3 regions of the Sphingobacterium sp. UGAL515B_05 genome follow, and region 2 is predicted to be linked to each of the others. Evidence: riboswitches for the same ligand, from Rfam matches in the RefSeq annotation. Region 2 holds a riboswitch; each other region holds the start of a gene.

Region 1 (10,978 bases), 1.9 Mb from region 2:
GCATCTTTAGTTTCAATGCCGTGTTGGTTGGCATTGCCTTGAGCGGTCCACGTGTCCGTGATGGCGTATATGTATTAATTGCTGTAATTATCGCCACCTATTTTGATCACTTTTTGATTCACAACGGGTGGACGACATTGACTTTCCCTTTTGTGGTTGCAATGTGGGCGATGCAACCGGTCAAACTTATTGATAAGTGGTTGGTGAATAAATTTTCATCAGCCGAAGGGACTTCTTAGTCCTTTTTGTAAACTAAAATTTTATGTATGTTTAAATTTCGTTTAATAAAACTATTCCCAATAATGCTCTTATTGGGAATTCATGTAAATACAGTTTACGGGCAAGTTAGTCCGCCGGGATTGGGAAAAGCAAGGACCGCATCTTGGTCCGTTCTGGGCTTACGCCGTAAACTGGATAGTGCAGGAACCAAAGAGGCACTAACCTACATCGGTCTGGGTACCAAAAGTACACCCGACGATTCAAATCCATTTCATAAGCAGGCCATTTGGGTGTTAAACCATGAGGTCTATCATAAATTTGCCAAAAATCAACAATATAGCTATGCATTGAGCTATCGTCGCCAAAACATTTATGATGAGGCCGCACCCTACCATAATGAAGGTGTCGAGCAAGAATTTAGGTTGTATGGACGATATGCGTATACATTTACCCTGAATGATCGTTTGAAATGGAAAAATACCTTGAGGCAAGAGTTTCGAAAGTTCTTTACAGCTGATTTTCAGAAAACAGAAGAGAATTTTCAATTTAGGACCCGCTTGAAGTCGCAGCTAAATTTTAAAATTTCAGCTAAGAATAAGCAAGAACTGGCTTTGAGTGCAGAAGGGCTTTTTGCAATCAGTAAGCTCTACGAACCTGTTAGTACCTGGTCCAGCTTTGGCTATAAAGAGACCCGTCTGGGCTTCTATTACATGACAGATATTCCTAAGACACCTTTGCGATTGGATCTGGGGTATATGAACGACTTAATTAAAGGCTATGATAAGGTGGATTTTGGCGTTCATTATCTAGCCGTAGATTTAATCTGGAATCTGCCTTATCGTAAAAAGCATTAGCCGGCCATAAACTTATGTTTTCGATAGTCACTGGGTGAATATCCAGTGATTTTTTTAAATAGCCGAGTAAAATAAGAGGGGGATTGAAATTTCAGCTCAAAGGCTATACCTGCGATATCTCTCGTAGCATCCTGCAGCAGAATCTGGCTATGTAAGATACTGATTTCGCTGATCCATTGTTTCGGTGGTTTATTGGTCGCTTCTTTCACACATTTATTGAGGTAATTTTCTGAAATATGCAGTAAGTTAGCATAGAATAATACGTTTTTATGATCAATGTGGAATTTTTGTACATATTCGCGAAAACGAAAAGCGATATCCAATTGCCTGCTCATCGGAGCCTTTGTCTCGATATCTGATTTTATCACTTTCAATAGGATACATTGCATCATTGAAATGCAAACTTCCATGACACGGCCTTCTGTAAAAAGCTCCTCTTCCAATAATATAAGCATTTGCTGGATCCAATGCGCTACATGGGCTTTAAGTGTGGTAAAAGGATGGGAATTGAAAAATTTGATATCGTTTATACCGAGTTCGATATCCGTTACAATTTCATTTTCATAGACCACAAAAAAACCTTCGACATCATCAGAGATTGCCAGCGTGGCCGTGATATTACCTTGTTTGATGTTGATGACCTGATTTTCGGTAAGGGTATAAGACGCGCTTTCGAGATGCTGGGTTAAGGATCCTTTCGTTACAAAAATGAGAAAATTAAACGTTGTACGATAGGGGATGACAGGCATCAGGATACTGCGTAAGTAATTTTCAATTCGATAGACTTGAATTTTATTCTCATTGAATAAATTATGCTCAGAAACATCAGGTAGAAATAACTTTTTATACTCGTAATTGTTGATGATCTTAATCGAATTTTTCATAGTCTTAAAACAACTTATTTACGCATGAAATCAAATAAAATGGATAGTTGCATGTAGGACAAATATACTCAAAAGTTTGCTAAAAATAGGGTGAAATCCAATGCTTTCATTCAAGTAATTACTGTGCTAATGGAGTGTAAAAGCTTATTTACTACATATTCTCCTGGTTCCCTTTTAGAAACTCGGAGGTGAAATGTTGTTGCTGTTTTTCATGGCTAAATTTCTCGCTGTTATAGGAAGCTGAATGACCTTTAGGTATCGATAGGGAGGACCATTTATCATCCAAACATATTTTTCCGATATAGAGAATCTGCCCGATGTGGTAAGGATAATGTGCGAGTTGCCGCAAGATCGCTTCCATGACGGTATGGCCTTGATTACGGATATAGATGATTTTAGCGAGATCTTCTTCTCCGAGCGATTCAATTGCTCGAAATAGACAAGCCCATCCAGCATTCCAATAGGTAATAAGCTCATCGCGATCTGTCCAGCTGTTCTCAAATTCCTGATCCCGGTTCCTATTTTCTTTTTCGCCATCTGTGCTGAGAAAATCGGTCCAGCGGGAAAGCATATTTCCACTTAAATGTTTTACAATTAATGCAATGCTATTGCTCGATTCATTGGGGTGCCAAAAGAGTTGTTCAGTGCTTAGTTGTGTAAATGTTTTATCACCCAATGATTTGTAATATTGAAATTGCTTTATACAAGCCGCTAAAAAATTATCCATTACGCCGAAAGTTTGTCATTTATATTGCATCTTAATATACAAAAATGTCGTGAAACCGAGACCTAAAATAGTTTTTTTTGAACAGAAATCTGGTATTGCTTTCGATCTCACTAATTTCCTGATACTGCTTTTTTAGGTGATTAGTGTGTAAATATAGAAGGAGAAGGAGAAGGAGAAGGAGAAGGAATGGGGGATGCGAGCAAAAGGTAGACAAAAGCAAAGGTGATACTGGGGTTGTATCACCTTTAAGCTAACTAAACATTAAACATAAATAAACAGTCTTTTTTAAAGACCACACTAAAAATTAGAGCACTACTCTGCCGCTAGTTGATTTGTCAACCTGGACATTTTTTGGCTGATTTTTTAACGCAATTCTTGCAGATGTAGAAACATTTCCCTGTAAGTTTTCTTTCACGCTGAGCGTCACATTGGCAGATGAATTTGCTTGTACTTGGGCATTTGTCGTGGAGAAACGGCTCATATCAACCGATGCCGATGAATTGGTGTTCAAATTTAAATTTGAAGCGCTACCCGCAATTTCCTGCTTAGACGAACTGCTTGCTGCTACTTGCAAGTTTTTACTGCTGACTTCTGTCGTTAACCTACTTGAAGAGCTTGTTGAAAGGTTTATATCATCCGCAATTAATTTTTTTAGCGATATTTTTGCGGAAGAGGATACGTCTACAGAAATTTTGTTTGCCTTAATCGTTTCATCTGTATAGATTGAACTGCTGGATGATGCCGAAAAACGTGTCGGTATTTTGCTTGAGTAAACAGTTACGCGATTGTTTCTCGCATTTCTAATTTGTGAATTTCTCTTATACTGCACATAGAGTGTACCGTTTTTAACAGTCGTTTCGATAAGGGATAAATGCTCGGGATTATCAGCCTCAACAACAACCTCGTTGCGATTAGAATGAATATAATCTACACGTAATGAAGTTGCCGATGAAATGCCATCTGGAGCAGTGATTTTGCGTGTTTCGCGTTCTTGTGCCTGAGCTACATATAAAAATGAAATAAAGGCAATGGTTAAGATTCTTTTCATTATTTTTCTGTTATTAGTTTAAATATATTACTACTGAAAGTTTCATTTTAATTTCCCTTTTTTTATCATTTCTAATGTGCATGTACCTATACCCGATTGTTAACTGCTACCTATAGTATAATAGTGATGCCAAAACTTTAAATTGGCTTAAGGCGTTGATTAACAATACCTTGTTTTATGGGTGATGTTTTAGTTTATGCTCATTTTTGAACATCAACTGTTCGGTATCGGACAGTCGACTGTTTGCAATATTCTTTTTACCATACCCTTCTTGTATAGGCCGCTAACCAGAATTGATACTCTAATTGGGAAGCTGTTACAAATACTTGTCGCATCTTCTCCCGTTTTGTTGCAGTAGTTTCTGCAGCAATTTTGTCAACATAGTTTTTGGCCTTGATCACTCCCTGTGCAAAATCATCACCGCTATAGGTTTCTATCCATTTGGAATAGGGATTTTCCTGTGTATTTGCTGTCGATACAATGTGATCTCCGACCTCCTTATAAATCCAAAAACAGGGGAGTGTTGCCGCCATAGCGACCTCGACGCTCTCGAAAGCGGCTACGCTTTTAAGAAAATGGACATAATGATGGCAGGTTGGTTCGATCTTGTTGCTCTCGTCGGCAGCACTTAAATCAAATTCCCGAAAATAATTTTCGTGTAGCGCGCTTTCAACAAGAAGCGCATTGCGACCAAATTCGAAATAGTCCAATGCTTGTTGGTTATCCGCACTTTTTGCACCTATATAGGCGAGCACACGGCCAAATTCTTCTAAATAGAAAGCATCCTGCTGCATGTAAAATTGAAATTTATCCAGGGGAAGACTACCATCACTAAGCTGAACGATAAACGGCATGGCAAGTATATCTGAATAAATAGTTGTTATAGAATCCCAGGCTTGATCAGTCCAGTTCATATTGAATAAGTTTAAGTGGGTTATGGAAGTGATTTAATGGCCCATTTCCTTTGCCAATAAGAAGATCTTTACTACCGGCTATTGCTGCGTGTATATAGGCCAATGCGAAATCTACCGCGCTATCGAGACCAACGCCTTGTGCCAAATGGCTCGCAATTGCTGAAGAAAGCGAACAACCCGAACCATGTGTATTTTTGCTGTTAATTTTTTGTGATTTGAATTCAATTGGTGGATTCTTTTGCTGGAATAATAGCGATGTTAGCTCTTGACTACGGAGATGTCCACCTTTAATCAAAACGGATTGACAGCCTTTTGCCAGTAAGGTATTTCCCGCTTTTTCCATCTTCAGGACATTGTCTATAACTTCGTCCACCAGGACACCTACCTCATCTAAATTTGGTGTAATCAGCGTTGCTAAAGGAAAAAGAAGTTCTATGCAGGCCTGAATTGTATCATCATGAATGAGCTTGTGTCCACTCGTTGACACCATGACTGGATCAAAGACGATAGGCCCTTTATATTCTTTTAAATAGCTGCTAATAAGCTTCACAAGTTCAATATTGTGTACCATCCCTATTTTGATTGCGCCGGGATAGATATCATCAAAAATCGCATCCAATTGATCCTTGACGGCTGCAGTAGGGATTTCATAAATATTTCTTACACCTTGTGTATTCTGTACTGGCAGGGCGGTTAATACATTCATGGCATAACAACCTAATGCAGATATCGTTTTGGTGTCTGCCTGTATGCCTGCTCCACCACTACCATCGAACCCCGCAATGCTGAGTACGGTAGGGACGCGGTATTTTTTATCTTTTGTCATTTTAATAGTTCTTTTAGTTGTGCACTGGCCTGTCTGGGGTCTTGGCTTCGGCAGATGGCCGAAACGACTGCAATGGAGTCTGCACCTGCTTTCCAAGCCTGTTCAGCGGTTTGCAAATTCATGCTGCCGATTGCAATCAATGGTTTTTCCGTCCTAGTCCTAAGTTGCTTTAAACCCGAAATTCCCCATTCGGTTATCGTATCCACTTTTGTTCTCGTTGAAAAAATGGGGCTTACACCAAGGTGGTCGACAGCGCACATTTGTTGACTTTCTAGCTGTTGAACAGCTTCTATGGACCAGCCTATGGTTAATTTATCACCATATTTTTCGCGAATAGCGAGCGGCTGCACATCATTTTGCCCCACATGTATTCCCCATGCCCCGATCTGGTCCGCGATTGCTACGGCATCATTGATCACGAGCGGAATACCGTAATGATCGGTCAGTTTTTTCAAACGGATGGCTTTATCCAAAAATGTGGCCGGATCGTCAGCTTTTTCGCGCAATTGTATAAGATCGACGCCACCAATAATGGCCTCTTCAGCGACATTTAGCCAATTTTGAGGATAACAGTCGCGCTCAGAAATGACTAAATATAAAGGGTAGGGAAACAGCGGATTAATGCGCATAGTGTTTGATCTTGAGCGTTGATTTTAGACGTTCTGCATTGAGCTGATAGAGTTCATCATAGAGATTTAACTGCAGGCTACCTGGGCCAGCTGCGGTTTGGGCAGCGCGTTCTCCCGCTAAGCTCAAAATGGATACACCGGCAACTGCTGCTTCAAAATAGTGGTCTGTAACACCTAAAAATGCCCCGATGAGTGCAGTAGCGCTGCAGCCAAGTCCGGTAACTTGCGTCATTAAAGGGTGACCATTATAGACTTCAACCCGGTATTCTTCCGAAAGGATATAGTCTACTTCTCCAGAAATACAGATAATGGAGCCGGTTTGCTCTTGCAATAATTGGCCAAATCGGAGGGCATCTTTACTCGCTGTCGTGCTGTCGACTCCTTTTGTGTTCGGTTGGTTGAAATTGTACAGCGTCATGATTTCTGATGCATTTCCACGAATAACCGTTGGTTTGAGATCCAGTAGATTGGATAATAAATCATTGCGGAATGCTGATATCCCCGCACCAACAGGATCAAGTACCCATGGCCGTCCAATGGTATTGGCATGTTCGGTAGCAACCAGCATAGCTTCGGCAGTAGCTTCACTCAAGGTGCCGATATTAATGACAAGAGCTTGTGCAATATCGACAACCTCGCGTACTTCTAATGGACTGTGTACCATCACAGGGGACGCTCCTAGGGCTAAAAGTGCGTTGGCAGTATTGTTCATCACGACTAGGTTTGTGATGTTGTGTACGAGGGGTTTTTCGACCCTCAGCTGCTCTAATAAATTGATAATTGAATCTTCCATTCCTTTTACATATGCTAAGATGTACTGTATGGCCTTGGCGGGAAGAAGAGCGATAGCCTGTGCAGTAAAGGAGTATGCTGTACAGTGGATTTTTGCTTTTCCCTACGCCGGTATAAACCGAATCAGGTTCAAAGGGACTATCTCAATTCTATACAGAATACCCCCAAAGCCAGACCAAACTTAAACAAAAAAGTGGACTTTTCATATCCGTCATTTTTCGATCACTTAGCTTGTTGAATTAATCGACCGTATTTTGATCGGCACTCATTTCAATATATTCAACAGGGGTATAGGTAACCCGGGCAAAATTTTTGGTCAAAAGTTCGGTTTCCAAAATCTTTCCACCCTGAAATTTTAAAAACTTCTCGCGCCAAATCTCATTTTTACGAAAGAACTGATTGTCAATTTTAAGAAATTGATGTTCTTTTTCAAAGACATGATAGGCAAAGTCAAGTTCTTGATCGACCCTCAATTCGCCTTCTAAACATTTGTCTGTAAACCAGAGGTTTATTTGAAAGGTGTAAGGCGTGTTGTTGGTGAACTGATAATCGCGATAGTTATAAAAGACGGTAGCTCCACTACCGAATGGCAAAACACGGCCATCGTCCGGAAAAGGGTCAAAAGAGTGGTGATAACGTTCATTGACGGTGAGTGGACTATGGATAACAAGCCAATGGATGAGGTTGGATATTTGACAGATTCCACCGCCAATACCCGCTCTTGCTTCACCAAAGGATAACTCCATTCCGGGCAGATATCCTTTTTTTACAGTGGGTAGTCCAACGAGTTTACAAAATGAAAAGGTTTCCTTCGGTCTGATCAGAATGCTATTAATCTGTGCAGCTGCAATTTTCAGGTTGGTAACTTTGTTAATCTGCAATTGCATATTATTTTCGCCCAGTTTTTTTAATAAGACAGACTGATGCTTCTTAATACGAAAGGGAAGTTTTTCAGCTGATTTAGCTGTGCTGTATTTTTTGTTGTCAATTAGCCAGATGACTTTTCTTTGTACTCTTCTTACCCATACCGCAAAAAAGTAGAGTATGGGATGGCGTTGACTGATCAGTTTTCTTTTTCTCAATTTGACGTTTTTGTATCGCTATCAAAATTAGTGCAGAAATGTGTTTTTTGCCGTATTTTGTCGCATATTTTTTATCAAAGTCAAGAATCTTATTTCCGGAGTTTAGCGCAGTTTTTCAGTTTGTTTAGTTGGTTTTCCTTACCTGTATGTACTTTGCCGTTAACTGTCCCTCCTTGTTATATATCAAGTTTTCGTAGGTACAGTTTCCGCGGTCTTTTACAATTGATTTTTGTTGTAATACACCCTCATAATAAAACTCATCAATCGTTTCGTTGGCTCGGTAGGATCGCTTGATTTCAGCTGTCAGGCGGTCTGATTGATCGAAGGTCTGACGCAGCGAATAGTCACTTGTTTCCGGACTATCATACTGATAGTGGACGCGACTTTCTCTTTGATCATTTCGGCCCGAAATCTCTTCAGTAATTCGATTCTGTTGATCATAACTGTAAATGGTCCAGTCTTTCCGTTGATAGACAAAATGAATGGATTCACTTTTTATAACCTGGAGTTTACTGTTCAAGTGATAAATCATCGCCGATTCAAATGTAGGATCGTAGGAAATAATGGCATTTGGGAGATACCTGTAAATTGTACTGCTGCTCCATTTACTGTTTTGAAGGTACTGTATGGAGTCGATAAGTCCTACTTGATTATAGAACCTTTTGTTGTAATAATTATTTCCCCCGGAAAGATTGTTCGATGTGATCTCTTTGCCTTCTTGATATACGGTCGTCGTCGTTGCACCGGATTGCACCTCATTTTCGTCCGAAAACTGCTGCATTACATAAGTGCCGTCACATATCTTCTTACGCTGACTGTAATAAAGAGGAAGAGCGGGATTTGCGATAATAGCCGCTGCATATTGACCGGATGGAATAAATTGAACTTGTGCGATTGAATCAAAGAAATGTTGGGCATTATATTGTACCGAAGCTTTCGTTGATGCAATTTGTGCGCTGGTGTTTACTATCGGTTTGGCTGCTGCCAGATAGGTATTACTATCGTATATGATCTTAGGTTTGGCTGATCCATCAAACAAGATCATGGCATGACGTTGCTTCAATGACAATACGTCGATAGTCCATTGGTGATTTTTAACGATGAATGTAAGTTTTTTTGCATCGGTTTTTGTGACCAATAACTTTGTTGTGCTAAAAGGCACTTGTTTGAAAACCTCAGCAGCATTTTTTTCGTGTAGACGCATGATAAAATCAGTTGATTTATCGGACTCATTGGTTACAAAAAGAACTGCATGCGTTGGGCTAGCTATGGTTAGCGATTTTACTGTTTGCGATGCTGCGCTGGGACTATATAACAGCAATATCAACAACTGAATGATAATCGGATAAATGTGCAGTTTCGCGTTATAATTCATTTGGGTCGATATTGCTGTTGTTGATTTTGCTATTTATTTAATACTTCTTTCAAAAATAATAAGGTGTGCTCCCAGGCACGTTTAGCCATTACGGGGTTATATTCGGCTGACTCGGGATTCGTAAACGTATGTCCAGAATTTGCGTAGGTAATTATTTGCCAGTCTGCTTTTCCTTCATTTAATTCCTTGACCAATCCATCGTAATCTTCTTTTGATACACTTTTATCGGCTGCTGGGTGCTCAATGAGTACTTTTGTTTTGATCGCAGTATTGGGTCTATCGGCAGCTTTGGATAGGCCGCCATGGATACTAACCACAGCATTAACGGGTAGGTCGGCTCGCGCTGCTTCTAAAGCACCCGAACCTCCAAAACAATAGCCGATGATAGCAATTTTCTTTGGATCCGCACCCTCTTTTTTCAGTTGTTCCAAGGCTAGTGCGATGCGATGCTGATAAGCCTTGTAGTCTGTTTTGTAGTGGCCGGCAATTTTCGAAGCTGCGGTGTTGTCGGAGGGGATATTCCCTTCACCGTAGATGTCGGCAATGAAAGCGATGTACCCTTCTTTTTCAAGTTGTAATGCGGCTTGCTTCGCTTCGTTGTCAATTCCTTTCCATGCTGGAAGAATTAAAACAGCTGGGCCTTTTTTTGCCGTGTTGGCGGTTATCAATCCGTTGAGTTTCTGTTCACCATCCTGGTAAGAAACCTGTTTTAATTGTTGGGCCTGCGTAGTCATGGTGACCATAGTAAGCATCAATAGTGTCATAACTGTTTTCATCTGTAAATAATTTGTTCCGCCTATTATTTTGTGTGATCAGAAATGAACCTAATTTGGAGTCCATCTCAACTAAATATAATTTTCAATATACATTTTTTTCTCCGTCGCCAACCTGAAGCTACGACTTAATGGATTCAATGATACCGATAACATCGAGCTGTCCGAGACCTTGGTCGTGTGCTTTCCCGTAGGTTTCGAGTAAGGTCTGGAGGAGGGGATAGTCCGCACCGGCTTGTTGAGCCAGTCGAATATCTTTCAGCATAAGGTCTAGCGCGAATGCAGGACTGTAATTTTCTTCCACCAATAATGGTGTTTTCACTTTTGTTGCCCCACTGCCGCTGGCACTATCGTTGATGATTTCGAGCATATCGCTTCGTCGAATTCCCAGTTTATCTGAAAATAAGATCGTTTCTGCAAGACCTTGGTAGATGGTCGAAAGAAAATAGTTGATCGCAAGTTTAGCGGCAATTCCCTGTCCATTTTCGCCGAGATGTTTAATTGATTTGCCCATCTGCTCGAGGTATGGTTGGGCACGATGAACGTCTTCGGGAGCACCACCCACCATAATAATAAGCGTACCCTCAGTCGCTGGTTTGGTACTGCCGGCAACGGGAGCATCGATAAAAGAAGCGCCTTTTTCTTTTAGCTTAGTGGCTATTGAAATACAGCGTTCACGCGATATTGTACTCATATCGACAAATAATTTGCCCTTGATCTCCCTTTGGAGAATTTTTTCATATACTTCGCTGACTGCTTCATCATTTGTGAGCATGGAGAAGATAATGTCGCTATGATCGACTAATTCACCTATATCTTCGCTGATAATTGATTGCTCTTCAAAGCCTGCTGCTT
Region 2 (10,978 bases):
AAAGTTCACGACAAGAGCATATCAAAATTTATGGACAAACGGCCTTATTGCCTTCGATTTTAACGGAGAATTTAACAGTAGGGAAACTCCTTGGACAATGATATCAAAACTAGGTGGACCGCGGCAGATGAGGGGTTATTTTTTAGGGCAATACCGTGATCGTAACCAGCTCAATAGCCAGGTGGAATTACGGCAAAAAATACATGGCCGTCATGGTGCCGCGTTATGGGGCGGAGCCGGAAACGTCTTCGAATCCACAAAAAAAATCGACTGGTCACATACCCTTCCTACCTATGGCCTAGGCTACCGATGGGAATTCAAAAACAGAGTAAACGTGCGCCTTGACTACGGCTTTGGTAGAGGACAAAACGGTTTCTATTTCAATATTTACGAAGCATTTTAATGAAGACAATTACAAAAAATCCAATTGTTCTATTCTGGTACTACATTTTAGTAAATATGGCTCCCAGTTTCTATTTTGCTATGACCCAACCCGTAGATGGATTAGGAAAGTTGACTATCTTATTCTTTCCGTTGGGACTGTACATGCTAATTTTTTCTGTGTTAAAAAATACAGGATTTAGCCTGCTGCTAACCTTTCCACTCCTATTTTTACATGCTTTTCAGATCGTACTTTTCTACCTGTATGGTGAGGACGGAATCGCGGTGGATATGTTCCTCAATGTAGCCTCCACCAATACTTCGGAGATCAATGAACTGCTCAGCAGCCTATTACCCTCAATCGCCTTAGTACTCGTGCTCTACGTCCCGGTTCTGGTTTTCGCTATACGCCAATGGATCCAAAAGAGCTATTTAAGCAATATCTTTAGAAGGAAGACTCAACTGTCAGCAACATTATTTTTAGTATTGGCTCTATTGTTATCCGCATTCAGTACACTAAAAAATAACGATCCTCTTATCTTCAAAAACGACATATATCCGATTAATGCGATAAACAATCTGGTTTTGGCTATTAGAAAGATAGATAAAATAAAACACTATCGGGAAACTTCAAATTTGTTTAAGTTCGATGCAAAAAGGGAATCATCAGATCTTTCAAAAAGACAGATTTATGTACTAGTCGTTGGCGAAACTGGCAGAGCCGACAATTGGTCGCTATATGGATATCATAGAGAAACGAACCCCTGCTTAAAGCGGCAAAGAAACTTGATCGTATTTAAAGATGCATTAACTCAGTCCAATACAACACATAAGAGTGTGTCGATCCTCTTATCGGATGTCAAAATCACTGATTATAATAGCATATACAAAAGAAAAGGTATTGTTGAAGCTTTTAATGAAACGGGCTTCACCACGATATCCCTGTCCAATCAAGCTGAAAATGGCTCTTTTATCGAATATTTTACCAAGAGTGCAAAAGTGTATAAAACGCTTCGCACGACGAACAAAAAAACCGGAGTCACTCAAAATCATTATGACGAAGAGCTTATCCCTTTAATGCAAAAGCAGATCCAGGAAAATAAAGGTGACTTATTTATTTTACTCCATACCTATGGATCGCATTTTAAATACATGGATCGCTATCCCGAACAGTTCAGAAAATACATGCCCGACCATATCAGTAATGTCAGCAGATCTGAACAGGACAGACTGGTCAACGCCTACGACAATACCATCTTGTATACTGATCACTTTCTATCATCAACCATTGATGCCTTGAACAAAACGAGTGCAAAAGTCGCCCTATTATACACCTCTGATCATGGTGAAGACTTGATGGATGATAATAGAAACAAATTTTTACATGCTTCACCGACGCCTACATATTATCAATTAAGAATTCCGTTTATTATGTGGTTTTCAGATTCCTATGTAGCCGACCATAAAAATGCCATACAGGCTGCAAGAATAAACAGTAAAAAACCAATTTCAAGCAATGCCGTCTTCCACACAATGTTGAATGCGGCCCAGCTGTACAGCCCTTATTTGGATACCACACTATCATTAATTCATAAAGATTTTAAGATTGCCCCGCGCCTCTATCTTAACGATCACGATATCGCTGTTCCTTATCGAAAGATGAACCTGAAGCAAATGGATATCGAAATGCTTGAAAAGAATGGTATTAAAAATTAACAAACAATTTGTAGCGTCAGTTTACCACTGCGAATAGTACTATCGAAAATTAAAAATATAATGAATATAAAATTACAATCATGGCTTTTAGTCCTAGCCTTACTTCCTGCTGCGACAAAAGCCCAAAACGAGAAAGTAGAGGCCCTACCCCTAGGTCATATGGACCAATGGCTAAAGCGGGAAGTTAAAGAGTCATTTGTTATAGGCGGGAAGACACAATACCTCTATGAAATTACAGGTTCCAAAGAGAAGCTTCCGATCAATACGCCTTATCAAAATAAAAACTCACCATGGGCAACGTCGTCCGTATTGGCCACTGTTAGTGGGATCACCAAAGGTAGTGTGACAGTATTTCCGGAAATTCGGGACAAAGGCTATGCTGCTCGGCTCGAAACACGGATTGAGCGCGTAAAAGTATTTGGTGTAATAAACATTAATGTCTTAGCATCTGGAACCATTTTTTTAGGAGAGATGCTTGAACCCATAAAAAGTACAAAGAATCCTCAAAGTAAACTTATAACCGGTATTCCATTTTCAAAAAAACCAAAAGCCTTACAATTTGACTATAAAGTCATCACTGGAGGAGCTTCTAGATACGTCAATGGCTTGGGAAACGGTTCGGATGCAAAAAGAACCGACAAAGCCGAAATACAGATTCTTCTACAGAAAAGATGGGAAGATAAAGATGGAAATGTTTATGCGAAACGCATTGCTACGGGATGGAAATTATTGGATAAAACCGTAAGCAACTGGATAAACCAATATCGTCTACCCGTGAACTATGGAGATATCAGTAAACAAGGCTATTATACATCAGATATGCGGCTAAAAGATAATTCAGATGCTTATTATACTAGAAATAGCAAAGGTGCTATCGTTCCAATCCATGAAGTAGGCTGGGGAACTAAAGATGACGCCGTAACTCATTTAATTGTACAGTTTTCTTCTAGTAATGGCGGTGCTTATATTGGAAATACCGAGAGCCGCCTTTGGGTTGATAATGTTGGCCTGGTTTATGAGTAAAAGTGTAAAATTATAAATAGATTGTAAAAAGGATCAATACAGCTTAAAAATGCGAGTTCTAAGGATCTTAATTGGTGAATCCAAAGAAAAAAAATTGGCACAAACTCAGCGAGCCGCTGTATTCACCGCATAAATTTACATTCCTAAATAATAAGAAAGACCATCAAATGATGGTCTTTCTTATTACAAATCCTTCTGTAATAACTTATGTTGCGAAGCCGTAAAAATATTCCGGAAGATTATATTGATTTCATGATCAATGGCGGCCCCCGAAATTCCGGTATGCGGATAGAGCCTTATTGTATTTGTCAAGATAGATTCCACAAAATCTCGACTTTGCACCCCTATCTGTTCATAAATCGCTGCATTATCATTGCCATCATGAAGATTTACCCAAGAAAGAGCGGCCAAATTCATTACTGTTTCCCTCCGATTAACATAATCTTGCTGAAAGTCATCGAGTACCCTAAACGCTTCTTTACTTTCAGTCTTCTCCCATTTGGATTGATTGCTTTTTAACACAAATAGTTTTTCGATTAAATCCAGAAAGCGCTTATACATTCCCGTAAAGTTGGCCAGTAAAGTCAATTCCGCAAAAGGCATAAAGGGATATTGATACAACAGCTCGCTACGTGTACTTTTTGCCGCATCAATCTCAAAAGACTGCCTACCATCAACGAGTATGTCTTCCAGCGAAAAGGAATGCGAAGCCGTAGCCTCCAATCCAAATGTATCCCAGTCGTAATGCACCAGTACATGGTCACGATCCACAAAAAATGATTTTATCAGTGGTTCACCTTTTTCGTCCAAAACGGGTTTTCCTGCCTCCTGAATTGCAGCATTTAAGGTAAAATGGGTTAAATGAGGAGCTCCGGTAGCATATTTCCAAAAACCGCGGAGCCGATAATGTTCCCCTTCACGTGTAGCTGTACCTGATGCCTGTCCACTGCCGCCAAAACAAACCCGATACGTTTTGAAAATCTGATCTCCTAAAACCGGATCAATAAAACCGACAAAGAGATTTGCTCCCGAGCATAACGTTACTGTCCAGGCTAATCCCCCATCCCAATAAGCCAGGTCAGCCAATAAATTGAACCCTTCAGGTAGACTTAATCCCAATCCACCCAATGCAGGTGGAACCCAGATCTTAAACCATTTCCGACGAAAAATGAGCTCGAGTTGTCCATCCGACAATGTTTTCTGATGGATTCCCTTAGTCTGATTATCTTTCAGAATGGCGATATCTTCGCTACTGAGTTGCATATCTTTCTTCACTTATTATTCTCCTCCAATTAAAATATCCACTAAATGCCATAACAAATAAAAACAAAGTCAAACCCGAATAAAGAAATAACCCTTTATGGATCAATAAAGGAATTGCCATCAGATTACTAATATTCAACAATATCCAATTTTCTATCTTCCGTTTTGCCAATAACCACATCCCTGCCCAAGCGGTACAGGAAACTGCAGAGTCCCAAAGCGGTACATCCGAATCCGTTAAATGTACCAATCCGAAATAAAACAACAGAAAAGCGAGAGCGCAGATTCCCCCTACTATCCACCATTCTTTCGGCTCACAATGCGTTATGGGAGCAGCAACATCACTACTATATTTCCAATAGATCCAGCCATAGATGCTCATGACCAAATAATAGAGATGTAGCAATATTTCTGCATATAGTTTCGCATGGAAGAGTACGTATACTGAAATTAAGATACCAATAATCCCAAAAATGTAATTGATCGATTTATTTTGACGGGAAAACCAAACCTGTAAAATACCAAAGGATACCCCTAACCATTCCGCGATGGTGGCCTGTTGGATCTGTTTTATAAAAGCTTCGAAAATTGTTTCAGAAGTCATCGCCTTGTTTATTATTTCGTGTAATTCATAATAAACCTATGGGAGAAAAACGGACGTTTTTATTGAAATTAAATCCCTACGCCAGCATTACCTGGATCAGGTATATAAAAGCGATTGTATAAGGAGTTACAATCGCTTTTATTGGGTATAATCTCAGCCGAGAATGACCATGGTCATTCCAAGCACCCCATAAGTATATTTTCTGTCGAATTGATTATTCTATATCAATCAATTTCAACGCTTTGTGCGTCCGCGTACGCGTTTCTTTACATAGTTGCGCATCATCGTTCAATGATTTCCCATGTGAAGGAATCATTTCACGTAGTTTTTTACGGTATTCATCTGACTTCGCACGTTCAGGGAAACATTTCTTCAACAGGCTGATCATGATAGCAACTGACGTCGAAGCACCAGGAGAAGCTCCTAATAGCGCAGCAATAGAACCATCTGCACTAGAAACAACCTCTGTACCAAATTCCAAAATTCCACCTTTCTTTTCATCTTTCTTGATGACCTGAACACGTTGTCCTGCTTTCTCGATAACCCAATCCTCCAATTTAGCTGTAGGCATAAATTGTTTTAAAGACTCTAGTTTATCTTTTGGTGACTTCATGACTTCAGTAATAAGATACTTCGTCAAAGGTAAGTTGTCAAGTCCGGCGGATAACATCGGGCGGATATTGGACAATTTGATGGAAGCAGGTAGATCGAAGTAAGACCCCTGTTTTAAGAATTTAGTCGAGAAACCTGCATATGGTCCAAACAATAACGCTTGTTTGCCATCAATATAACGTGTATCTAAGTGCGGTACAGACATTGGAGGAGCACCAACAGAAGCTTTTCCATACACTTTCGCATGATGTGTATTTATGATCTCTTCATTTACACAACGTAGCCATTGGCCCCCTACAGGAAATCCGCCATAGCCTTTCGCTTCTGGTATTCCAGATTTTTCCAACAACAACAACGAGTGGCCACCGGCCCCAATAAATACAAACTTTGCTTTGATTTCTCTCTTTGTTCCTATCTTTAAATCTTTGACCTCCACTTCCCAACGGCCATCGTCTTCACGTTCGATGTCGATTACTTCATGGTTTAAGGAGATCGAAATATTTTCTTTATTTTCAAGGTTAGCGATCAAATCACGTGTCAACGACCCAAAATTAACATCGGTACCCAGATCCATTTTTGTCGCAGCAATTTTTTCATCGGCCTCGCGTCCTTCCATCATCAATGGAATCCACGATTTCAACAATGCCGTATCTTCGGTATACTCCATCCCTTTGAACAAGTTTTGGGTCGTCAATGTTTCCCATCTTGTCTTTAGGAATTTAGCATCTTTTTCACCAAAAACCGCACTCATGTGTGGAATACTACGGATAAAATTTTCAGGTTGGGCAATAATGCCTTTATCAACGAGGTAGGACCAAAATTGCTTAGACACTTCAAATTGCTCAGCAATTTTAACTGCTTTATCAATCTTTACAGAACCATCTTTCTGTTCGGGGGTATAATTTAACTCGCATAAGGCAGAGTGACCCGTGCCAGCATTATTCCAAGCGTCAGAACTTTCAGCAGCCACAACATCCAAACGCTCAAGAATTTCAATATTAACGTCTGGGCTTAATTCATTGATTAGAGTACCCAAAGTAGCACTCATAATACCGGCGCCGATCAGAACAACGTCAACTTCTTTATTTGATTTTTTGCTCATGTTTTTGTGATTGATGCAAATTTAATATAGTTTTTGGTAAACGTCCAAGTCTTTTGTCAAAAAACTGTACTTTTTAGAACCACTTATTCAAAAATACCATTGATTTATTAAAATAATCCTAAGTGAGCGATCGCTTACCGTAAAATTCTAAAATTGTTTCCGGAAAACACTCCCCCACTCCAAGATAAACACAAGGTCAGCACACAATGTTTTCCTATTTTAAACCGTTATTTATCGAAAGATTTTGTGTTATAATATAGTTTTAACATTTTTGCAGAACATCGAAAGGCAATAGTGTATACAATAGCTAAAAAACAAGATCATTTATTCGCTGATACGATGGTATCGAAAAAACACAAGCACTGTGGCATAACCAAGATAAACCAAATGGAAACGAGTTCATGTTTCGTATTGAATTCCAGTAACAGACAGGCTGTGAGAGAAAGACAGGGCGTTGAAAATGGACATAAATGCCTAAGTGTGAATAATTGAAGAACAAATAACTTATACAGATGAAAATACTTGAAGGAAAAATTGCTTTAGTAACAGGAGCATCAAAAGGAATCGGAAGGAAAATTGCAGAAGTGTTTGCACAACATGGTGCTAACGTCGCTTTTACATATCTTTCTTCTGTCGAAAAAGGACAGGCGCTGGAACAGGAGCTTCAGGCTTTCGGTACCAAAGTGATTGGTTATCGCTCTGACGCTTCAAAATTCGAAGAAGCAGAACAATTAATCAACGCGATCGTTGCCGATTTTGGAGGATTAGATATCGTTGTAAATAATGCCGGTATCACAAAAGACGGCTTGTTAATGCGCATGACCGAGGAGAATTGGGATGATGTATTAAATGTCAACTTAAAATCCGTCTTTAACGTTACAAAAGCCGCTTCGAAAATTATGATGAAAAACCGTAAAGGTTCATTTATCAATATGTCTTCAGTTGTGGGCGTTCAAGGAAATGCTGGTCAGGCAAATTATGCGGCATCAAAAGCCGGTATTATCGGGTTCACAAAATCTGTCGCAAAAGAGTTAGGTTCTCGTAATATCCGTGCAAACGTAGTTGCACCAGGTTTTATACGCACCGAAATGACAGATGTATTGGATCCTAAAGTTGTGGCTGGATGGGAAGCCGGGATTCCATTGAAACGTGCTGGAGATCCAGAAGACGTTGCCAATGCTTGTCTCTATTTAGCATCTGACTTATCGGCATACGTAACCGGACAGGTTCTACCTGTTGATGGTGGTATGTTATAAAAATTAACAATGTGAGGTCAAATTTTTTAAATTTGACCTCACATTGCCCCTTATTTATCTTTACTGCCCTACTCCGATCTATCCCTTAAACCTCAATATACTGAACACAGAGGGCTTTCCCTTTCCTTCTGATTACAGAATTTACAACCTCTGCATACCTGTATTGTTAGTACTAGCAAATAGCTTCAATAGATCTCCGATAAGAAGGAATCTATAAGTCCTCACAATATTTCCAAATTTTAGTTAATTTTGTCCATTAAATTTTTAAATGCCATGACGAACTGGAAGGATTTTTTTGAGATTAAAACCGAGGATGATTTTAATCAACATTGTTTAGATACCTACCAATTCCAAAGTCAGCATTGTAAGATTTACCGTGACTATATAAGGATCCTAGGAAAAGAAAAATCCCCGATACAGCACTATACCGAGATCCCCTTCTTGCCTATCGAATTTTTTAAAACCCAACAGGTTATCGCAGCTGGAATGGACGCCGAAATTGTGTTTTCGAGTTCGGGGACAACAGGTATGGTTACCTCAAAACATTTGGTCGCCGACCTCAATATTTACGAACGTACCTTTCGTCGGATTTTTGAAGATTTTTATGGTCCGCTGAGTAATATTGCAATTCTGGCACTTCTACCCTCTTACCTCGAAAGAAGCGGTTCTTCTCTAATCTATATGATTGATGATCTCATGAAGCAAAGTGAGCAACCAGAAAGTAACTATTTCCTCTATAACCATCAAGAACTATACGATACACTTGTTGAACTCAAAAATAAAGGAACAAAAACAATCCTCTTTGGAGTGACTTACGCGCTGCTCGACTTCATCGAACACTATGCCTTCAAATTCCCTGAATTGATTATCATGGAAACTGGAGGTATGAAAGGTAAGCGTAAGGAAATGGTCAAACAGGAAATTCATAAACTTCTGGAAGATGCATTTTCCGTAAAAGGAATTCATTCTGAATATGGTATGACAGAACTTCTATCACAGGGCTATTCTGTGGGACAAGGGATTTTTCAGCTACCGAAATGGATGAAGATATTAATACGCGACACAAATGATCCATTGAGTTTGATTCCTTTGAATAAAACCGGCGGAATTAATGTCATTGATCTCGCGAATCGTTATTCTTGCTCATTTATAGCAACACAAGATTTGGGCAAGGTTTATCAAGATGGTTCCTTTGAAATATTAGGGCGTTTTGACCAAAGTGACATCCGCGGTTGTAATCTATTGGTTCAATAACGATCTGTAATTATCAACCGAACCGGATTTATCCAATGAGTATCATTCCTCCGAGGAAAACTAAAATTAAAGTTTAGCCCTGTATTAGATTAGCTCCATATTAGATACGATTACATCACAATTGCCAATATCAAAAAAAAGACACCTGCTCAGACGTAATGACCAGGTGTCTTTTTTAGTATAAGAATATCCTCCTATTTCAAACTCGGATCCTCAAAGGTATTGCCCGATCGCATATCGCCCGAATCATATCCTTTTTTAAACCAGGCCATACGTTGTGCAGATGTACCATGTGTAAATGATTCAGGAACAGCATACCCTTGGGCCTCTGTTTGTAATTTATCATCCCCAACAGCTTCGGCAGCTTTCATACCATCCATAATATCATTATAATCAATTTTTATATCGGTTAAATCATTGATGTAATGCGCCCATACACCAGCATAAAAATCCGCTTGCAGCTCGGTCATAACGGAGATCCTGTTATTTTCACGCTCGCTCAGTTTCCCACGGGCTTGATTGGTCTTCGGCAATAATCCCACCAATTGTTGGATATGATGTCCGACTTCATGCGCAATTACATACGCCATGGCGAACTCTCCTTTTGCACCGAATTTATCCGAAAGTTCTCTACTAAAGCTCAGATCCAGGTAAATCTTTTGATCACCCGGACAATAAAAAGGTCCGTAAGAAGCCTGCCCCATACCACAACCATCCGTTTGTGTTCCCCCATCGTAAAATACAAGTGTTGTAGGGGTATAATTTTTCTGCATCTGCTCTTTAAAGAGCTTTGCCCAAACATCCTCGGTACTCTGAAGTACAGTTAACGAAAATTCAGTTAGTCTTTTTTCCTCAGGATTTAACTCACGCGGCTGTCCCGACTGTTCAGTTTGCGCCCCCATATTTTGGGCTTGCTGTAAGAGTTGCATCGGATCTCCACCCATCAAAAATCCAATGACCAAAACAATAATTCCACCAATTCCTCCTAAAGCAATTTTTCCTCCCCCCGACATTCCGCGACGGTCCTCAAAATTACCACTTTGCTTGCCTCCTTGCCATTTCATAGTATTCCTATATTACAGTTAATAATCTTTTCTAATGTTGGTTAAACACAAATTCGGTACCAATGTTCTACATGGAGTAAATTTATTTGAAGAAAAAATTCACTCCACTTTACCTCATAGCCCGCATCCTATAAATAAATTTACCAGCAAACAAATGAAAGCCATAAGCAAAAACAATGCTTTATAAGAGTAAAAACAGGAATTATTTCCCTAAGTCGTGATATTCGTCATTGTACATCAAAGCAAATTTGGCTAAGTTTGGGCTTTCAAAAAAACTGACATGAAATTAGAAGAACAATTACAAGCGAGAGCTGGCGGAAAATGTGAGCTGACAGGCGAAGATGCCACTTTAATTGCCTACACATTACCTCCGGAAATAACATCAAATTTGGACAATACTTTACTGATTTCAGAAACATTGGTCAATCAGCTCAACAAAACGGAACAATTAAATCCCGACGACTGGAAGTTTCTTCCTAATGCCATGTGGTCCGAAAACCCATCGGTACAAATTGTATGCTGGCGCATGTTAAATCGATTAAAAAATGAAGGCTGGGCTTCTGAAGCACTGGATATCCTCTATCTTGACGATGAAACACTATCGGAAGCGAAGAAAACTGGAGATCATGAAAATGATGGCTATGTTTCTTTTCATGAAGATAGCATCGGACAACGACTATTGGAGGGCGATACAGTTGTTCTG
Region 3 (10,978 bases), 1.7 Mb from region 2:
AGACCGAAAGATTCATATAGATTCCCAACAGCACATAATTGAATAGTAATAGCGGAACGATGAAAAGTCCAGACCAATATAAGTCACGAGTTTCCACATTTCCTTTAATAAAATACTTCAGCCAGTCAATATTAGCTGTAATCCCCAGCATAACTAACATCATGGCAATTACGAAATATTCCATAATCAACGCATAGGTCTTCTTTGCATTAGCATTTTTTGCATAAGAAAAGAAAAATGGTTCGGCGCCCAACCGAAAAGCCTGAACAAAAATGCTCAGAAACATCGCTAATTTTCCAACGGCCCCATAGATCCCCAGATCGCGATCACCAATATCCTTAGGCAGGTAGATTGGCAACACAATTTTATCTAAATTTTCGTTGATGATATAAGAAATATTAGCTATTAAAATCGGAAAGCTATACGATAGCATCTTTAAGATTAGCTGCTTTTCGGGTTTAAAATAAAACCCTTTCATTTCAGGCAGGAGCAACAGGAAGGTCGCCGCACTTGCCACAATATTAGAAATAAATACATAACCTATCCATTCATTTCTATACCAGCCGGAACACCAAGTACCCAAAGCACCACCATCTTTTATCAGATAGGGAACTAGCGCAATAAAGAATAGGTTAAGAAGAACCATAATACCGATGTTGGCCAATTTGATAGTACCAAATCGAATAGGCCTTCCCTCCGATCTCAATTTCGCAAAAGGAACAATAGCTAATGCATCCAATGCCAATATGAGGGCGAAATATTTTACATAACTCTCGTAATCGGCATTGTAAGTTCCCTTATTCAACCAACTACCAATGGTGCCAGCAAAGACAATGGCCGTTATAAAAAATAATGTAGCCAAAAAGGCAATGACGATAAAACTATTATTGAAAACCTGCTTTTTATCCTTTTCTTCGACTTTTTGGAGAAACCTAAAAAAAGTAGTTTCCATACCAAATGCCAAAACAGCATTGATCATGGATGCCCAGGCGTACATGTTGGTAAATATTCCGTAAGAAGCAGGTGGGTATTTGAGGACATACAATGGCGTCATGACGAAATACAGCATACGGGCTATAATCGTACTCAGGCCATAAATCATGGTCTGTCCGGCGAATTTTTTAAGTACTGACAAGGCGAAACGGCTTAAGATTGAACTCTTTTAACTACTTCAAAATTGGAAAAGCCCTTCATTTCGCCTTCCTTTACCTCAACACTTTCAACGATTGCACCCTCGGGCCCTTCTTGGCAGAACTCCAACAGTGAATCTAGTGCAAAATCGTCGCCCTCGCCCTCGATATAAACAGAACCATCTTTTAAATTGACAACAAAGCCCCTAACACCCACTTGATCTGCAACCGCCTTGGCTGTCAATCTAAAAAAGACTCCCTGTACTTTACCTCTTATTGAAATATTCAAATGTTTCATCTGTAACTTATTTTTTCTTCCATCGGTCAGATGGAATTTACCATGACTATAGTGTTGTTATTAAAGTCATGAACGGTTCAATAAGAGCAAAAGTACAGAAGTTTGGGGAATTAAATACTACGCTAAACGTTTTACCTTAACATCTTCATTGAGGCGCATGTGTTCCATCCCTTCCAACAACACAATCCCAGGTTTTTTACCCACTTCGAGTGACCCAAATTCATCCTCAATGTTCAACGCGATAGCACCATTGATTGTGGCCCATTGAATGGTCTGCAAGAAGTCGAGATCCTCAAAGTGCGCATGCAACACTTTTAGCTCCTCCAAAATGGACAATGTATCGTTTGAAGCTAAACTGTCTGTTCCGATGACTAAACGCTGTCCGGCATTCATAAAATTCTGAACCTTTGGTAATGTTCCCTCAATATAAAGGTTGGCCTTTGGACAGAGACACCACATCACATCACGGTCCATACGTTCTACAAAATCCAAATCTTTAAGAGAGGTATAGGTGTTATGAACCAACAATAATTTATTTGGATAAGGCAAATAAGGAAGATAAGACTGAATCGAATTTCTTGCCTGCGCCTTAATCGCATCAGCATTTTTCCCTATACTTTTATAAAAGTCCAAGAACTCACCCATTTTATAACGGAACAGTTTATTCTCCTCTTCACTTTCTTGATTGTGAATACTGATAATATTTGTTTCCGAAACCATCTTCTTGAACTTTTTGAAAAGTACCTTCGAACACGAGTATGGGGCATGTGGCGTAATCGATACATGGCCATTCCTAAACTCCTGGGTCAATGATTTAGCCTCCTTTAATTTAAAGTCCGCTTCATCAGGTTCAATTCCAAGCACCTCCACAAACGTGTGATACAGGATCTGAGAATCTTCCTTTAATTTTGATGAATTATCAGTGTTGGCGTGATCTCCGACTGCGACAATACCATTTTCGTACATCTCTCTATCGGCTTTAGCCATCGCATCGTCGATTTTCTTCATCGATGCCGATCGCGTAGTCATCACCTTACTCAGAAAGCTTGGAAGTCCTGTCCCTTTAGGAACAATACCTTTCATATGCGACAATTCAATGTGGCAATGTGAATTGATAAAACCTGGAATTATCACTCCTTCATATTTCTCAACCTTAACTTTATCTGCAGGTGTAAATGAAGTTGGGTCATAGATACCTTGAATTACTCCCTCCTCATCTACCGAAACAATACCGTCTTTTATCGGCATTGAAGTAATCGGTAGAATATAATTAGCGCTTAAATATTTTAACATTTTATCTCCTCACTATCAATTTAGTAACTAAAATTTTTTGACCTGTATAAATACATACCTCTAGTAGAAAAATTCATGCCAAGGTACCTAAAAAGAACAATATATACCAAAAACAACAATTTCCATAAATTTTTAACCAAAAGGAAATAATATCATAAATCCGCACTTTTCCATTTGTCATAAATTACTTCTTTATACTTCATTTCAATTTTAAATTTATATATTCGCAACGTCGAATAGGGGTGCCTTGTTTTGTCAGGAACACAAATAAAGGCTGAGATTATACCCAACAGATTAAATTCTGTGCACCTGATCCAGATAATGCTGGCGTAGGGAGAGGTTAGTTAAATAGTGCGGTCATAGTAACCCCTTGCTATGATTTGTTTAACTCAAACAAAATACATTACCATGATCAAATTTTTGATTTGTAGCTCCTTAGCTACTATTTCAAGCCAAATTGCCATTGCGCAACAAAATCTGACAATTAGAACTATAGACAAGAGCAATCAAAATCCCTTACAGAATGTCTCGGTGTCCATAGATGGACAGGCACCCATCACTGGCCAATCGGACAAAAATGGACTGATTAAACTATATCGTATCAATGCAGGTAAGCACCAGATCCAGGTATCATCACTTGGCTATAAGACATGGAGTCGAAATGTGGATGTTAAAGACAATTTGGAGCTTACGGTAGCATTAGAACCAAGTACTATTCAAATGGAAGAGGTGCTTGTTCAATCTACCCGTGCCAAAAGAAATGCTCCTACAACCTTTAAAAACATCTCCAAAGAAGAAATAACGCGTAACAACCTCGGCCAGGATATCCCATTCCTTTTAAATCAGACTCCATCCGTGCAGGTCAATTCCGATGCCGGTGCAGGCATTGGTTATACCGGAATGACAATCAGGGGATCGGATAATCAACGAATCAACGTAACATTAAATGGAATCCCTTTAAATGATGCGGAGAGTATGGGTTCATTTTTTGTAAACCTTCCCGACTTTGCCTCTTCTACCGAGAGCATCCAAGTTCAGCGCGGTATTGGGACTTCGACGAATGGTGCCGGATCATTTGGAGCCTCATTAAATATTCAGTCCAATACGTTAGTCGAAACCCCTTACGCAGAACTCAACAATTCATTTGGCTCTTACAATACCTGGAAAAATACAGTCAAGGTAGGTACCGGACTAATCAACGACAAATTTGCCTTCAATGCTAGATTATCCCGTATCAGCAGCGACGGTTATATCGAGAGAGGTAGTTCAGACTTACAGTCTTTCTATGTGGACGGAGGCTATTATGGCAAAAAACATATTTTAAAAGGGATTGTATTCTGGGGAAAAGAAAAGACATATCAAGCCTGGAATGGCGTTCCTGAACCATTGATTACTGGCGATCGATCGCGCATGGATGACTATGCAGATAATGCACTCGAAATCTCGGGCGCAGAGAAGGATCGTTTCATGAACGCAGGCCGGAATTATAATCTATATACGTATCAGAATCAAACAGATAATTATACGCAGAAACATCATCAACTTCATTATACCAATATCCTGAACGACAAATTGACACTCAATACAGCCCTACACTATACAAGAGGTTATGGTTACTATGAAGAAATGAGACCGGGAGATAAACTAAGTAAATACGGTTTGCCTAACGTCATCATTGGTAAAGATACCATACAAAAAACAGATCTCGTCCGTAGGAGATGGCTTGATAATTATTTTTATGGCATGACCTATGCCCTAAATTACAGACCGAATGATCAGCTTGAAATTACTTGGGGTGGAGCTTATAATCAATACAAAGGAAAACATTATGGCCAGGTGATTTGGGCACAATATGCATCAACCGGTTTTCTCGACGACAAATATTACTTCGGGAAATCACAAAAAAATGATTTCAGTAATTTCTTAAAGGTCGATTACAAACTAGACAAGTGGATATTAATGGCCGATATTCAATATCGGAATGTAGATTACCACATGTATGGTGATGACGATAAGGTAAAAAATTATAATTATCATCCTAAGTTTAATTTCTTGAATCCTAAAGCTGGGGCAACATATTTGCTAAATGACCATTCAAATGTATACGCTTCTTATGCCTTTGCACAAAAAGAACCTGTTCGCAAGGATTTTATAGAGAAAAATAGCGCCTTACCAGACCCTAGCCCAGAGAAAATGCAGGACATCGAATTTGGCTATCGCTTTACAAATGAAAAATTCAACATCGGATTGAATGGATATGGTATGTTTTACAAAGATCAATTGATCCCAACAGGCGAAATCAGTGATACGGGCTCTCCAATTCGACAAAATGTCAAAGATAGCTATAGAATGGGGCTTGAATTCGATGGATCATGGAACATCAGCAAACAGTTCAACTGGAAAGCAACAGCTAGTTTCAGCCAAAATAAAATTAAAGATTTTGAAGAGGTTATAGGTAATACAAGGATATTTTATTCAAAAACAGACATTGCTTTATCTCCGGGAACGATTTTGTCAAGTAATTTTTCTTATAGTCCGATAACATCACTTACATTCTCTCTTCTATCCAAATTTGTAGGAAGACAATATCTAGATAATTCATCTGCGAAAGAGAGGAGCATTTCCTCTTATTTTGTCAACAATCTGTTAGCAAACTATAGCTTTACAGCTTTAGGTATCAAAAACATCAGTGCAACTTTACAGGTCAACAACATACTCAACGAGAAGTACGAAGCCAATGGCTACACCTTTGGCTGGATGGAAGGTGATACCCGAAAATATTATAATTTCTATTTCCCTCAGGCACCAACAAATTTCCTATTGGGCTTGAATTTCAAATTTTAGAAACAATTTATTTAAATAAAAAAACGTCTCTTTTTTCCTGAGGAAGCAAGAGACGTTTTTCATTTAATATGGCGGATAAATTGCACATTACATCGTGTTTAACAATCGGAATTTTTACCTTTGGTTTTATACTTTTCATTATGCGCGCAGTTATACAACGAGTGAAAAACGCCTCTTGTACGGTAGATAATCAGATTACAGGCCAGATCCAGAAGGGTTTAATGATTTTATTAGGAGTTGAAGAAGCAGACACAACAGAAGATCTGAAATGGTTAGGACAGAAATTCATCAACTTACGCATCTTCGAGGATGAACAGGGCCTGATGAATAAATCGATACAGGATATAGACGGAAATATCTTACTCATCTCACAATTCACCCTCTTTGCTCAAACAAAAAAAGGAAACAGACCTTCTTTTATCAGAGCAGCAAAACCGGATAAAGCCAAACCAATGTATGAAGAGATGGCTTTATTGTTAAGTCAATTGCTCCAAAAAGAGGTTCAACTTGGCATATTCGGAGCAGACATGAAAATCGACCTATTGAATGATGGCCCAGTTACCATCGTAATGGATACAAAAGATAAGGACAACTTTTAATTTTTTATTGAACAAGATGACAATTAAAGAAGCACAAGAAGTTATTGACAAGTGGATCAATAGTACCGGAGTACGTTATTTCAACGAACTGACAAACACCGCCATACTCATGGAAGAAGTCGGTGAGGTTGCCCGAATAATGGCTCGGCAATACGGAGAGCAATCTTTCAAAAAATCAGACAAAGAAGTCAATTTAGCAGATGAAATGGCCGATGTATTATTCGTTTTGATATGTCTTGCCAATCAAACGGGAATTGATCTAACAGAAGCTCTGGAACAAAATCTTCAAAAGAAATCAATTCGCGATGCCGACCGCCATAAAAACAACGAAAAACTTAAATAATTGGAGATCGTATTGTTTGTACAACTCTTTGTGATAATATTTAAAGTTTAAATCGAATACGATGTATAAATTCATAACCTATTCGCTCATAGCGAGCATATGCCTTGCCTCTTGTGCGACGAAACAACAGCTAAATTCTAAGGTCGAGCAGGCCAGTACTTTTAATAAGGCTGCCGTAGTCACAGCGCATCCTTTGGCTTCAGAAGTGGGCGTAAAGATTTTAAAACAAGGTGGGAATGCAATAGATGCTGCAGTTGCCGTCCAATTTGCTCTTGCAGTTGTTTATCCAAATGCAGGAAATATTGGTGGTGGCGGCTTTATGCTCTACCGCGATCATCGGGGTAATTTAGATGCCTTAGATTTTCGTGAGAAAGCCCCTCTAAAAGCATCCCGGGATATGTATCTCGATGCCCAAGGTAATGTTATTCCTGAGTTGAGTCTTTACAGTCAATTGGCCTCAGGCATCCCTGGGTCTGTTGCCGGTATGTGGGAAGCACACAAAAAGTATGGCAAGTTGCAATGGAAGGATCTCGTACTCCCGGCAATACAGCTCGCCAGAACAGGTTTTAAAATCAGTCAACGACAAGCCAATGAGTTTGAAAGCCATAAAGATCGTTTTGTCAAGCTGAATCCCTCTGGTGCTGCAATTATCAAAACCACAGCTTGGAAAACCGGTGACCTATTTATACAGGAGGAACTCGCGAAAACGCTGGAAAGAATCGCAATAGAAGGGCGAGACGGCTTCTATAAAGGTAAAACGGCCGACTTAATTGTTGCCGAAATGGACAAAGGGAAAGGCATTATCAATCATCAAGATCTACTGGATTATCAGGCACTTTGGCGTACCCCAATTTCCACAAATTACAGGGGGCACAAAGTTATTTCCATGCCGCCGCCTTCGAGTGGGGGAACATCTCTTTTGGCCCTGCTCAAATCAGTCGAACAGTTTCCACTTCAACGCTGGGGCTTTCAAACCGATTCAACCATTCGTGTCATGGTCGAAGCTGAACGTTATGTATATGCCAATCGGGCCAAATATTTAGGAGATCCTGATTTTATTAGGGTACCTGTCCAACAGCTTATTGACTCCAGCTCAAATGCACATAAACTCAATTCATTCAATTTCCGTAAAGCGACATTAAGCAAAGATGTCAATGCAGATGTCATTCCTGGCTATGAAAGTGAACAAACGACACATTTCAATATCGTAGACGAGCAAGGGAATGCAGTATCCATTACAACAACACTCAATGATTCTTATGGCTCGGGAGTATTTGTGGCCGGCGCAGGTTTTCTCCTAAACAATGAAATGGATGATTTCTCTGTGAAGACCGGTGTCCCAAACATGTATGGGCTTACAGGGGAAAAAGCGAACGAGATTCAGCCCGGCAAAAGAATGCTCAGCTCAATGACACCCACTATTGTAGAAAAAGATGGCAAACTATTCATGGTTGTGGGAACCCCCGGGGGATCAACCATCATTACCTCTGTTTTTCAGACTATCCTCAACGTTATTGACTTCCGACAAAATGCACAATCGGCAGTGAGCCTGCCAAGATTTCATCATCAATGGCTTCCTGATCGCATTGATGTCGAAAATAACGCTATCAATGCCAATTTACGTGACCAATTGACAAAAGATGGCTATACGATAAATCCGAGAGGGGCAATCGGCCGTGTGGAGAATATACTTGTCTTACCAAATGGTAAATTACAGACAGGAGCCGATCCACGTGGAGACGATACAGCGAAAGGTTATTAGATTAAAAATGATTAAACTATTAATTATTCACCTCGAGAGTACGATCATTATTACGAGAAATATAGAAGGCGTCATTAAGTACAAGGCATAAAAAAAAACCTGTTATCTAAGATAACAGGTTTTTTTTTATAAGGATGAATCTTACATCATTCCACCCATACCGCCACCCATTGGAGGAGCACCAGCACCTACAGGGTTTTCTTCAGCTTCGTCAGCTAATACACACTCGGTAGTCAATAACATTGAAGCAACTGAAGCTGCATTTTCCAATGCTACACGAGATACTTTAGTTGGATCGATTACACCAGCAGCGATTAAGTTTTCGTAACGGTCTGTACGTGCGTTGTAACCGAAATCTGCAGTTCCTTCTTTCACTTTTTGAACGATTACCGCACCTTCGATACCAGCGTTATTACAGATCTGACGTAATGGTTCTTCGATAGCGCGTTTAATAATGTCAATACCGATTTGCTCATCTTCGTTATCACCTTTAAGGTTTACCAAAGCTTCAGTTGAGCGAATGAATGCAACACCACCACCAGCAATAATACCTTCTTCAACAGCTGCACGAGTTGCATGTAAAGCATCATCAACACGGTCTTTTTTCTCTTTCATTTCAACCTCAGTAGTTGCACCTACATATAATACAGCTACACCACCTGACAATTTTGCCAAACGTTCTTGTAGTTTTTCGCGATCGTAATCAGAAGTTGTTGTTTCGATCTGTGAACGGATTTGAGCAACGCGTGCTTTGATATCCTCTACATTACCAGAACCATTGATAATAGTTGTGTTATCTTTGTCAACTTGAACTTTTTCAGCTTGACCCAAGTAAGATAATTCAGCATTCTCTAATTTGAAACCTCTTTCTTCAGAGATAACAGTACCGCCAGTTAAAATAGCGATATCTTCTAACATTGCTTTACGACGGTCACCGAAACCTGGAGCTTTAACAGCAGCAACTTTCAATGAACCACGGATTTTATTAACAACTAATGTCGCCAATGCCTCACCATCTAAATCTTCAGCGATGATCAATAATGGTTTGCCAGTTTGAACTTGTTTCTCCAAGATAGGCAACAATTCTTTCATATTGCTGATTTTCTTGTCGTAGATCAAGATGTATGGGTTATCTAATTCTGCTTCCATTTTGTCAGAATTTGTCACAAAATATGGAGACAAATAACCACGGTCAAATTGCATACCTTCTACAGTTTTTACTTCTGTTTCAGTACCTTTTGCCTCTTCAACAGTGATAACACCATCGTTACCTACTTTTTCCATTGCCTGAGCAATCAAAGCACCAATTACTTCGTCGTTGTTCGCTGAAATAGTAGCAACTTGTTTAATTTTATTATTGTCTTGACCAACTTCTTGAGACTGAGATTTCAAGTTAGCAACCACAGTTGCAACAGCTTTGTCAATACCACGTTTTAGATCCATTGGATTAGCTCCTGCAGCCACAGATTTGATACCTGGAGCAACAATTGCTTGTGCTAATACAGTAGCAGTTGTAGTACCGTCACCAGCTTGATCAGCCGTTTTGGAAGCTACTTCTTTTACCATTTGTGCACCCATATTTTCTAAAGCGTCTTTCAATTCGATTTCTTTCGCTACCGAAACACCATCTTTAGTAATTACTGGAGCACCAAATTTTTTCTCAATAATTACGTTACGTCCTTTAGGACCCAATGTTACTTTAACTGCATTCGCTAAAGTATCTACACCTTTTTTAAGGGCCTCGCGAGCCTCAACGTTATATTTTACTTGTTTTGCCATTTTTTTATGAGTATTTAGTATTTCCAAGAAGCATCATCAGACGTTAGTATTGAACTGTAAATAAATTCTATCTTTAATACGTCTATTTTTAAAGCTTCATTAAAATAACCTATTGAATTCTTAATTGAGCCAGTAAGCTCTTTTTAAATAACCTCTTCTTATTAATTAGATAACCGCGTAAATATCAGACTCACGCATTATTAAGTACTCTTTTCCTTCGTAAGTAATTTCAGTACCTGCGTATTTTCCGTATAATACTTTGTCACCAACTTTCACAGTTAACGGTTCGTCAACTTTACCTGTACCTACAGCAACTACTGTACCTTGAGATGGTTTTTCTTTTGCTGTATCGGGGATATACAACCCTGAAGCTGTTTTTTCTTCTGCTGGAGCAGCTTCTACTACTACTCTGTCTCCGATAGGTTTGATACTTAATGCCATAATTAATTTACTTTTTATCTGTTATTGAATTTATTTTTATGTTATAATCGTTATAAACCCATCATCTTTTATGCCAATTGTAAATAAAGCAGCTTATAAGACAATTTTTCACAGAAAAGTTAATATCTACATCGACAAAAATTCATTTTGCTGTCACACTGTCATTCCAAATCTGCCAGTCTTACTTTGTCGACCGACATGCTAATAAATTTAATAGCGAAGGCCTGCCATAAACAAAATATCCAACATAAAAAAGCCCCGCCTGTGAAACAAACGGGGCTCATAATTCTTTATTGATAACTATTTCTTAGCTTCTTCTGCCGGTTTTGTTGCCGGTGTAGTCACTGGGGCCTTTTCTTGCGATTGAGCCGGAGCAGCTTGCCCTTGTCCCGCAGGAGTACCAGCAGGTTGTTGTCCAGTACCCAAATTCAATGGACCTTGTTGTTTAGGCGCTTCAATTTGACCGCCCAATCCACCTTTAGATGTACT

The links. A riboswitch is a leader RNA that binds a small molecule or an ion and turns the genes downstream of it on or off. The one in region 2 is predicted to bind thiamine pyrophosphate.
Region 1: another riboswitch for thiamine pyrophosphate. It lies ahead of thiM (hydroxyethylthiazole kinase); the one in region 2 lies ahead of pnuC (nicotinamide riboside transporter PnuC).
Region 3: another riboswitch for thiamine pyrophosphate. It lies ahead of OK025_RS05535 (TonB-dependent receptor); the one in region 2 lies ahead of pnuC (nicotinamide riboside transporter PnuC).

Annotation. Positions count from the first base shown of each region.
Region 1 is NZ_CP109907.1:4,068,958-4,079,935, forward strand. It holds gene OK025_RS16450 (urea transporter) at 1-239, shown strand, start outside; gene OK025_RS16455 (DUF2490 domain-containing protein) at 267-1,073, shown strand; gene OK025_RS16460 (helix-turn-helix domain-containing protein) at 1,070-1,957, opposite strand; gene OK025_RS16465 (DUF1572 family protein) at 2,109-2,684, opposite strand; gene OK025_RS16470 (GIN domain-containing protein) at 2,989-3,732, opposite strand; gene tenA (thiaminase II) at 3,990-4,646, opposite strand; gene thiD (bifunctional hydroxymethylpyrimidine kinase/phosphomethylpyrimidine kinase) at 4,633-5,472, opposite strand; gene thiE (thiamine phosphate synthase) at 5,469-6,101, opposite strand; gene thiM (hydroxyethylthiazole kinase) at 6,091-6,894, opposite strand; TPP riboswitch at 6,977-7,069, opposite strand; gene OK025_RS16495 (VanW family protein) at 7,133-7,975, opposite strand; gene OK025_RS16500 (hypothetical protein) at 8,100-9,350, opposite strand; gene OK025_RS16505 (dienelactone hydrolase family protein) at 9,380-10,126, opposite strand; gene OK025_RS16510 (NAD(P)-dependent oxidoreductase) at 10,245-10,978, opposite strand, start outside.
Region 2 is NZ_CP109907.1:5,969,800-5,980,777, forward strand. It holds gene OK025_RS25000 (BamA/TamA family outer membrane protein) at 1-403, shown strand, start outside; gene OK025_RS25005 (phosphoethanolamine transferase) at 403-2,097, shown strand; gene OK025_RS25010 (PCMD domain-containing protein) at 2,158-3,120, shown strand; gene OK025_RS25015 (acyl-CoA dehydrogenase) at 3,304-4,383, opposite strand; gene pnuC (nicotinamide riboside transporter PnuC) at 4,370-4,987, opposite strand; TPP riboswitch at 5,043-5,187, opposite strand; gene OK025_RS25025 (malate:quinone oxidoreductase) at 5,202-6,701, opposite strand; gene fabG (3-oxoacyl-[acyl-carrier-protein] reductase) at 7,214-7,957, shown strand; gene OK025_RS25035 (acyl transferase) at 8,231-9,211, shown strand; gene OK025_RS25040 (neutral zinc metallopeptidase) at 9,406-10,275, opposite strand; gene OK025_RS25045 (PhnA domain-containing protein) at 10,556-10,978, shown strand, end outside.
Region 3 is NZ_CP109907.1:1,353,458-1,364,435, forward strand. It holds gene OK025_RS05520 (lipopolysaccharide biosynthesis protein) at 1-1,102, opposite strand, end outside; gene OK025_RS05525 (acylphosphatase) at 1,147-1,428, opposite strand; gene OK025_RS05530 (amidohydrolase family protein) at 1,546-2,721, opposite strand; TPP riboswitch at 2,950-3,075, shown strand; gene OK025_RS05535 (TonB-dependent receptor) at 3,130-5,565, shown strand; gene dtd (D-aminoacyl-tRNA deacylase) at 5,706-6,164, shown strand; gene OK025_RS05545 (nucleotide pyrophosphohydrolase) at 6,181-6,507, shown strand; gene ggt (gamma-glutamyltransferase) at 6,569-8,269, shown strand; gene groL (chaperonin GroEL) at 8,411-10,048, opposite strand; gene groES (co-chaperone GroES) at 10,214-10,489, opposite strand; gene secG (preprotein translocase subunit SecG) at 10,790-10,978, opposite strand, start outside.